One region of the Duganella sp. GW821-FHT07F09 genome, then DNA from elsewhere that is predicted to be linked to it. Evidence: predicted binding sites of a transcription regulator. Region 1 holds the regulator's gene; each other region holds the start of a gene.
What was found. Region 1 encodes sigma-54, which starts transcription at its own class of promoters, with help from an activator protein. Its sites were predicted from a motif close to TGGCANGNAANCTGCTTT; they were not measured.
Positions count from the first base shown of each region.

Region 2: the regulator sigma-54 is predicted to act here: its motif matches at 816-833, upstream of AC07P1_RS24270 (TorF family putative porin).
Region 3: the regulator sigma-54 is predicted to act here: its motif matches at 1,127-1,144, upstream of glnA (type I glutamate--ammonia ligase).
Region 4: the regulator sigma-54 is predicted to act here: its motif matches at 787-804, upstream of AC07P1_RS18640 (PEP-CTERM sorting domain-containing protein).

Region 1 covers NZ_JBWKQJ010000016.1:91,136-93,334, reverse strand. Annotated here, with positions in the region: gene AC07P1_RS30485 (enoyl-CoA hydratase/isomerase family protein) at 1-28, opposite strand, end outside; gene hpf (ribosome hibernation-promoting factor, HPF/YfiA family) at 184-543, opposite strand; gene AC07P1_RS30475 (RNA polymerase factor sigma-54) at 619-2,100, opposite strand; gene lptB (LPS export ABC transporter ATP-binding protein) at 2,110-2,199, opposite strand, start outside.
Region 2 covers NZ_JBWKQJ010000010.1:20,782-22,980, forward strand. Annotated here, with positions in the region: gene AC07P1_RS24260 (TonB-dependent receptor) at 1-220, shown strand, start outside; gene AC07P1_RS24265 (accessory factor UbiK family protein) at 386-646, opposite strand; gene AC07P1_RS24270 (TorF family putative porin) at 935-1,708, shown strand; gene AC07P1_RS24275 (P-II family nitrogen regulator) at 1,720-2,058, shown strand; gene AC07P1_RS24280 (ammonium transporter) at 2,070-2,199, shown strand, end outside.
Region 3 covers NZ_JBWKQJ010000004.1:178,523-180,721, forward strand. Annotated here, with positions in the region: gene AC07P1_RS12390 (TAXI family TRAP transporter solute-binding subunit) at 1-400, shown strand, start outside; gene AC07P1_RS12395 (rhodanese-like domain-containing protein) at 414-872, opposite strand; gene glnA (type I glutamate--ammonia ligase) at 1,187-2,199, shown strand, end outside.
Region 4 covers NZ_JBWKQJ010000006.1:447,601-449,799, reverse strand. Annotated here, with positions in the region: gene AC07P1_RS18640 (PEP-CTERM sorting domain-containing protein) at 1-733, opposite strand, end outside; gene AC07P1_RS18635 (PEP-CTERM sorting domain-containing protein) at 970-1,911, opposite strand; gene AC07P1_RS18630 (acyltransferase) at 2,085-2,199, opposite strand, start outside.

The DNA of each region.
Region 1 (2,199 bases):
CGATGCTGGTGTGGACCAATTCGCTCATGATGTCGCAACCCGTGATGAAAAACCCCATTCTACCGCCACCTAAACGGGATAAATTATTTTCATCGAATCGAAAGGGGACAAAAGCGGACACAACAAGCGGACACAAAAAAGGGCGCCCTTGCGCCCTTTGTTGGATGGTGCCGGAGGCCGTTGTTATAGGGCGGCGGCAGCGGGTTCGTAGCTATCCGGGAGATGCTTGATCGCATCGTGGCCGTGCTGCTGAACTTTGGATTTGTATTTCATGACCTGCCGGTCAAGCTTGTCGACCAGGGTGTCGATCGCGGCGTACAGGTCTTGCGACAGGCTTTCCACGTACACGGTTTTACCCGACAGACGCAGATTGATTTCAGCCTTCTGGCGTTTGGATTTCTCTTTAAGGTTATCTACAGTCAGAATGACAGCAATATCAATAACTTGATCGAAGTGACGAGTGACACGTTCCAGTTTGTTCTGTACGTATTCGCGGATGGCCGCGGTCACTTCGAGATGATGTCCACTGATGGTCAGATTCATACACGCTCCTAAAGATAAATGTCGCTTACGGTCAGTGCCGCGCCCATTGCGGCCGGGCGCACAGTGACCAAGTAACTACAAAGACTTGCGGAGACTGACGGGAGGGATTTTCAACGCTTCGCGATATTTGGCAACAGTGCGTCGCGCAATCACCATGCCTTGTTCCCCCAGCATGTCCGCAATCTTACTGTCGGATAAAGGATTTTTAGGGTCTTCAGCTCCTGTCAATTGCACGATGAGTGCCCGTATCGCCGTCGAACTTGCTTCACCGCCCGCTTCGGTGGCGACATGGCTACCAAAGAAATATTTCAACTCAAACATGCCGTGCGGCGTCAGCATGTACTTTTGAGTCGTCACCCGAGAAATAGTGCTCTCGTGTAAACCCAGTGTATCAGCAATTTCGCGAAGCACAAGGGGCCGCATGGCAACGGCGCCGTGCGAGAAAAAGTTCTTTTGTCTTTCTACTATCGCTTGCGCCACGCGCAGGATGGTGTCGAAGCGCTGGCGCATATTCTTGATCAGCCACTTGGCCTCCTGCAGCTGGGCGCCCATCTGGCCCTCGCCTTTGCCCTGCTTGAGCAGGTTGGCGTACATGGCGTTGACCCGCAGGCGCGGCATGACGTCGTTGTTGAGGCTGACCTGCCAGCCGCTGCGCGACTTCTTGACGATCACGTCCGGCACCACGTAGTCCGACACGTCCGAGGCGAACGCCGACCCCGGATGCGGATTGCACAGACGGATGACGGCCTGCGCCTCGCGCAGGTCCTCGTCGTCGCACACCAGCGCTTTTTTCAGCTTGTTGAAGTCGCGCTGGGCGAACCACGTCAAATGGTTTTCGACGATGGTCAGCGCCATGCGCCGCGTCACCAGCGCGATGCCGGGCAGGCGCTTGATCTGCAGCGCCAGGCATTCGGAGGCGTTGCGCGCGCCCACGCCCATCGGGTCGAAGCTTTGCAGCATCGACAAGGCGGTGCGCAGTTCGTCGATGTCGACTTCCAGTTCCTCCGGCAGGCGCGCGTGGATCTCCTCCAGCGGCTCCTCCAGGTAGCCGTTCTCGTCGAGCGCGTCGATGATCAGCTCGACCAGCGCGCGGTCGCGCATCTCCAGCACCGTCACGCGCATCTGCTCCATCAGGTGCTCGCGCAGGGTGCAGTGGTTGGCCTCCAGTTGCGGACGCGCGTCCTCGTCGTCGGGAGCCTTGCTGCGGCCGGCGTCGCTCCAGTCGACATCGGCCTCGCTGCTGGTGCTTTCGGTATCGGCGGCCGGGCCGTCGTAGTTGTCGGCGTCGGCGGGCGCCGGCGCGTCCTGCTGGTTCGGCGGGCCTTCGGACGGGGCCTCGCCGGACGGCGCCTGCTGGCTGATGGCGCCGTCGGACAGCAGCCGCAGCGAACGGTCGAGCGGGTCGTCCAGGCGCTCGAGCAAAGGGTTATCGGTGAGCAGTTGCTCGAGCTCCTGGTGCAGCTCCAGCGTGGACAGCTGCAGCAGACGGATCGACTGCTGCAGCTGGGGTGTCAGCGCGAGGTGCTGCGACGTGCGCAGTTGCAATGACTGTTTCATGGGGCGCGATTACATTCTGAAGTGTTCACCCAGGTACACGCGGCGCACCGACTCGTCGGCGATGATGTCGTCCGGCCGGCCCGAAGCCAGCACCGAGCC
Region 2 (2,199 bases), on a different contig from region 1:
CGATCTCGGTTTTGGCGTACGGGCGCCGAGCGATCGGTACAAACTCAGCTTCCGTATCAATAATTTGTTCGATCGCTTCTACATTCCGAACGCTAACGCCAGCGGGCCGACCTACCGCGCCGGGCCGACGGCCACGTCGCCCTTGATCACGGTCGACAGCTGGGTGCCGCCGCGCGATGTGTTCCGCTACTTCAGCGTCAAGCTTGACGTGAAGTTCTGAACCGCCGGAACGCGGCGCCGCGCGCGATGGGGGCGGGGCGCCTGGGAAACGCCGACGGGATGGCGAGCCAGTCCTACTGCGCAGGCTTCGTAACCCGGCATTGTCATGGGCCGCCTCGCCCCGTCATCGGGGCTAATGACTTACTTGGCGGCATCGGTGGTCATCTTAAATGATGATATCGCTCTTAGGCGCCGCCGCCTTCGCTTCCAGTTCCGCCAGACGCGTCTCCAGCGTTTCCAACTTCGCGCGGGTTTTCGCTAAGACTTGCGTTTGAACATCAAATTCCTCGCGCGTCACCAGGTCCAGTTTGGAGAATCCCTGCGTCATCATGGACTTGACGTTCTTCTCAATGTCCTTTGCTGGTGAGTTTTGGACGGCTTGGCTGATCTTGTTTTGCAAGTCGTTAAAAAAAGTGTTCATATCCATAATATTCCTTGATCTGGTGGGGTTATGTATGCACCATAAAAGTGCATTCATGCTTCATTGTGGTGCAAAACCAAAGACTCTTGCGTTCGACACTTTCGAATTATCACTTTCGTCGGAGTACGTACGTTGTCGCGGATGCTACAGCGGCTATCCAGCGAGCAACATTAGCTGGCACGCATTCTGCTAAAGAAGTAAATGAATGCCGCTCACTGCTTTGCCTCATAAGGATTTTACCCGTAACCGTATTCTCTATCTGTGACTAAGTTCGATAACTACAAGGACAAAATTATGAAAAGCACGAACCTGACTCTGATCGCAGCATTGACCTTCGCATTCGCCACCATGGGCGCCTCCGTGGCGCAGGCCCAGGACGCGCAACCCGCGCCTGCGGCCCCGGCCGCTGCCGAACCGGCACCGGACAACCAGATCAGCTACAACGTTGCTGTGACCAGCGACTACCGCTATCGCGGCATCTCGCAAACACGTTTGAATCCAGCGCTGCAAGGCGGCGTGGATTACGTCAACAATCCAACCGGCTTGTATGTCGGCACCTGGGCCTCGACCATCAAGTGGGTCACGGACGGCGGCGGCGACGCCGATGTGGAAATCGATGTCTACGCCGGCAAGCGCGGCGAGATCGCCAAGGACGTCACCTATGACGTCGGCGGCCTGTATTACATCTACCCGTCGAACGGCCTGACCCCGAGCGCCAACACCTTCGAGTTGTACGCGCAAGTGGGCACGGGCCCATTCTCGATCAAGTATTCGCACTCGACGACCAATCTGTTCGGCTTTGCCGACAGTAAGAACAGCGGCTATGTCGATGCCCAGTTTAACCAGGACGTGTACGACGGCTACATCCTGAACCTGCACGCCGGCCATCAGAAGGTCAAGAACAACAGCGCGTCCAGCTACAGCGATTACAAAGTAGGTTTCACCAAAGATTTCGGCGTGGCGACGGTGGCATTGGCGGCGGTCTTTACCAATACGGACACCTACGTCGGACGCGGTAAAAACCTCGGCAAAACCGGGGCTGTGCTTACTATTTCCAAAACCTTCTAAGCGAGGCCAGCATGAAAATGATTACCGCCATTATCAAGCCGTTCAAGCTCGACGAGGTCCGCGAGGCCCTCTCGGCGATCAACGTGCAAGGCATCACCGTGACCGAAGTGAAAGGCTTCGGCCGCCAGAAAGGCCACACCGAGCTGTATCGCGGCGCCGAGTATGTGGTCGATTTCCTGCCGAAGACCAAGATCGAGGCGGCGGTGGACGACGCGATCGTCGAACAGGCGATCGAAGCGATCGAAGGCGCTGCCCGCACCGGCAAAATCGGTGACGGCAAGATCTTTGTATACAACCTGGAACAGGTGATCCGTATTCGTACCGGTGAAACCGGCCACGAAGCTCTTTAAGGGGAAGATTGATGAAGAAAACTATAACAACATTGCTCGCTGGGGTATCCATCCTGTTTGCACTCGCCGCGCCGGTCCATGCCCAGGAGGCCAAACCGGCTGACGCGCCGGCCGCCGCCGCCACCGCGCCCGCCGCCGCCG
Region 3 (2,199 bases), on a different contig from region 1:
GCCGCTGCTGCAGCGTTACATGACGTTCTGGCTGGCCAACTTCTTCGACCGCATGTGGGTGGTGGTGCTGGCGCTGAGCGCCTTGATCATTCCGCTGTCGCGGATTATTCCGCCGCTGTATGTGTGGCGGATACGTTCGCGCGTCTACCGTTGGTACGGGCAGTTGCGCACGGTGGAGCAGCAGGTCGAGAGCGCGCCGGAGGAGACGCGGATGCAGGTGTACGAGGCGCAGCTCAAGCGGCTCGACGAGATCGAGGAGCTGGTCAACCAGATCTCGATTCCGCTGTCGTTCGCCGATGGCTTGTACGGCTTGCGCAGCCACATACAGTTCGTGCGCAAGCGGATACAGTTTTTGATGGGCGAGGGCGCGCCGGCGGCGACGCAGGCGGTGCCCGTTTAATCCAGTTACAAAGTTACGCGCCCGTCCACGGCAGGCCGGCCTTGCACCAGCCGCCGATGTTCCTGCGGTGACCGTGCTCGTCCTTGTCGCCCTCGAAGCCTTCCAGGATGTCGTAGCAGTGCTGGTAGCCGTGCTCGGTGGCCAGCTTGGCCGCACCACGCGAGCGCACGCCCGAGCGGCACAGGAACAACAACACCTGATCCTTGCGCGCCACCGAGTTCAATTGCTCGATGAATTCATGATTGGCGATGCCGCCCGGATAAATACTCCACTGTACCGCACCATGTTGGGCTTCCGGAATGGCCACCCGGCCGACCCAGTCGCGCTCGGCATTGGTGCGCACATCCACGATCTTGACGGCGTTGTCGGCGCCGATCAGCTCGTAGGCCTCCTGCGGCGTGACCGCGCCGGCATACGGCCAGTCCTTGCTGCGCCCACGGGCCACGGCCAGGATCTCGTCTATTTTGCTCATGGGATGTCCCTCCAAATAAGATTGAGTTTATTATAGGCGTCCTGTGCACGTCGGAGACAATGGCGCACCAAAGCCGTGCAATTTTCCACTGAAAATGAAAATTGCACGAAGATGGTGCGGTTTGGTAAGTTTGCACCAAGTTGGTGCCGCATTGATCCGGTGTAAATAGTGGCGTTTTGGTGCTCCGCCCCGTTTTAGTCACTTTTGTCGGCGAGTTCCAAGACGCTATGAACATATCGTTATGAGTTTCAGGCTGGCATAGATACTGCTTATAGAGAGCGCACCAGTTATACACATTCCTTTAGGAGATACGCATGGCAATGACAGCCGCAGAAGTCTTGAAAATGGTCCAGGAAAACGAAGTCAAATTCGTTGATTTCCGTTTCGCCGATACCCGTGGTAAAGAACAGCACGTCACCGTGCCCGTGTCGCACTTCGACATGGACAAGTTCGAATCGGGTCACGCATTCGACGGTTCCTCGATCGCCGGCTGGAAGGGCATTGAAGCATCGGACATGATTCTGCTGCCAGATCCAAACACCGCGAACATCGATCCGTTCATGGAAGAGACCACGCTGTTCATGCAGTGCGACGTTATCGAACCGTCGGACGGCAAGGGCTACGACCGCGACCCGCGCTCGATCGCCAAGCGCGCTGAAGCCTACCTGAAATCGTCGGGCATGGGCGACACCGCCTACTTCGGTCCGGAACCAGAATTCTTCATCTTCGACAGCGTGCGCTGGAAGATCGACATGTCGGGCTGCTTCGTCAAGATCGATTCCGACGAAGCATCGTGGACCACCGACAAGGAAATCGAAGGCGGCAACAGCGGCCATCGTCCTACCGTCAAGGGCGGCTACTTCCCGGTCCCACCGGTCGACAGCTTCCAGGACATGCGTTCGGAAATGTGCCTGATCCTCGAATCGCTGGGCATCCCGGTCGAAGTGCACCACCATGAAGTGGCCGGCGCCGGCCAGAACGAAATCGGCACCAAATTCTCGACCCTGGTCGAGCGCGCCGACTGGACCCAGAACCTGAAATATGTGGTCTGGAACGTGGCCCACAGCTACGGCAAAACCGCCACCTTCATGCCGAAACCTATCGTTGGCGACAACGGTTCGGGCATGCACGTGCACCAGTCGATCTGGAAAGACGGCGTCAACCTGTTCGCCGGCGACGGCTATGCCGGCCTGTCGGAAACCGCGCTGTATTACATCGGCGGCATCATCAAGCACGCCAAGGCGCTGAACGCGATCACCAACCCGGGCACCAACTCGTACAAGCGTCTGGTTCCGGGCTTCGAAGCGCCGGTGAAACTGGCCTACTC
Region 4 (2,199 bases), on a different contig from region 1:
CCTGGAAGATGGAGCCGGTGACGATGTCCAGGTAGGCCGGATCGACGTAGTCGATCATGAAGCGCGAATCGAACGAGCCGGTGCCGATCGCGCCGCTGGCGGTGAAGCTGGCGTCGTTGAACACCAGGTGGCCCGACAGGATGATGATGCCGTCGCCGTCGGTGTCGCCGGGCGAGGTGCCGCAGCCGGTCGAGGTCGAACCGGTGCCGTAGCAGCGCACGGTGCCGGCGCCGTTGCCGGGCACGGCGCGGCTGCTGCCGGGGCCGGCGGTGATCTGGTCGAAGTAGATGGCGATGTTTTGCACGCCGGCGCGCAGCGGATCGACGTCCATCGCGGCCGCCTGCGATGGCGGCAGCGTGAAGTGGGCGGTGGTCGGCGTCTGCGAATCGACCACTTGCTGGAAGCGCACCACCTTGCTGATCTCGAAGGTGGTGTTCAGGCCGCCCGGCGTGACGATGGCCGGGATGTTGCTGTTCGACATAGTGCCGATGACCATCTGCGAACGCAGCTCGGTCAGGTAGGGCGCGCCGGCGCCGGGGCCGACGGTGATGCCGGGGATGAAGCCGGTGGCCAGGCCGGTGTCGGTGACGTTGGTCCACAGGTCGGCGTAGGTGCTGTAGGCGCCGCTGCCGGTGACATCGAGGCCCACAGTGGGGCCGGCGCTGGCGGTGAGCGGCGCGGCCAGCGCGGTAGCGATCGTGGCGGCGGCCAGTGCGGGTTTGAGGATGTTCATGTGTGTGCTCCCTGGAGTTGACGGAACCCGGAAATCGGGATCGTATGACCTATAGAGCAAAACCCTTGCCAAGCAAGGCGAACCGTAAGGAATCAAGCACTTGCGCGCCGCCGCCACTACGTTTTTGCAACTATTGTAAAAAAAGCCGTCAATAAAAAAACGGACCGCGGGCATGGCGCCGGGTCCGTTGAAAAATAGCGGAAGCGCCCGCTGTCGTTGCAACAGCAAACCATGGATCAGCAAGGAGCGTTGATTTTACGGCGCTTGCTCAGTGCCAGCCCGGCCAGGCCCAGCCCGATGATGGCCACGGTGCCCGGCTCCGGCACGGCGGCGAAGGACTGCGAGGAGTCCACTTTCAGGAAGGGGACGGTGGTGGGCGTGGCGCCGTCCCACATCGAGGTCGGTGTAAAGAACGACGGCACGTTGGTGGTGCCGGTGAACTTGTCCAGGAACACCGAGCCGGTGACGATGTCCAGGTAGGCGGGGTCGACATAGTCGATGATGAAGCGGGTGTCGAACGAGCCGGTGCCGACGGCGCCGCTGGCGGTGAAGCTGGCGGTGTTGAAGACCAGGTGGCCCGACAGGATCATGACGCCGTCGCCGTCCGGGTCGGCGCCGCCGCCGCCGCAACCGTTGGCGGCGCCGCCGGTGACGCCGGTGCCATAGCAGCGCACCGTGTCGACGCCGTTGCCGGGCACGGCCTGGCTGGCGCCGCCGGGCGTGATCTGGTCGAAGAACACGGCGAAGTTTTGCACGCCGGCGCGGGTGGGATCGACGTCCATCGCCGCCGACTGGCTGGGCGCCAGCCCGAAGGTGGCGGTGGTGGCGTTTTGCGAGGTGACCAGTTCCTCGAAGCGCACGACCTTGGTCATCTCGAAGCTGGTGTTGAGGCCGGGCGGCGTGACGATGGCGCCGGTGTTGCTGTTGCTCATGGTGCCGATGACGGTCTGCGTGTGCAGTTCGGTGACATATGGCGCGATGCCGCCGGGACCGACGATGGCGCCCGGCACGAAGCCGGTGACCACGGCGGTGTCGGTGATGTTGGTCCACAGGTCGGCGTAGGTGGTGTAGGTGCCGGTGCCGGTGGGATCGAGGCCGACCACCGGGGCGGCGAGCGCGGCGAACGGTGTCGCCAGCGCGGCCGCGAGGATGGCGGCGGCGGGTTTGTAATAGTTCATAGCTGTTCCCCAAGAAATAGAAGACCCTGGAAATCAAGGTCGCTCCACCTCTTCAGCAAAACTCCTGCCAGCCTGGACGAAGCCTGTGGATTCAAGGGCTTGCGCCGCGCTGTGTGTTGCGGATCGAACAGTGCGTAAAAAATTCCGGCACTTGCTTGATCTGGTTCATTACTCTAGCTCAGTTCGCTTGCCTTTACTGCCGAGGCCGCTTTGATTTTGCGCGCCGGAATGCCGCCCCAGATTTCGCCGGCGCCGATGTGGGTATCCTTGGTCACCACCGCGCCGGCC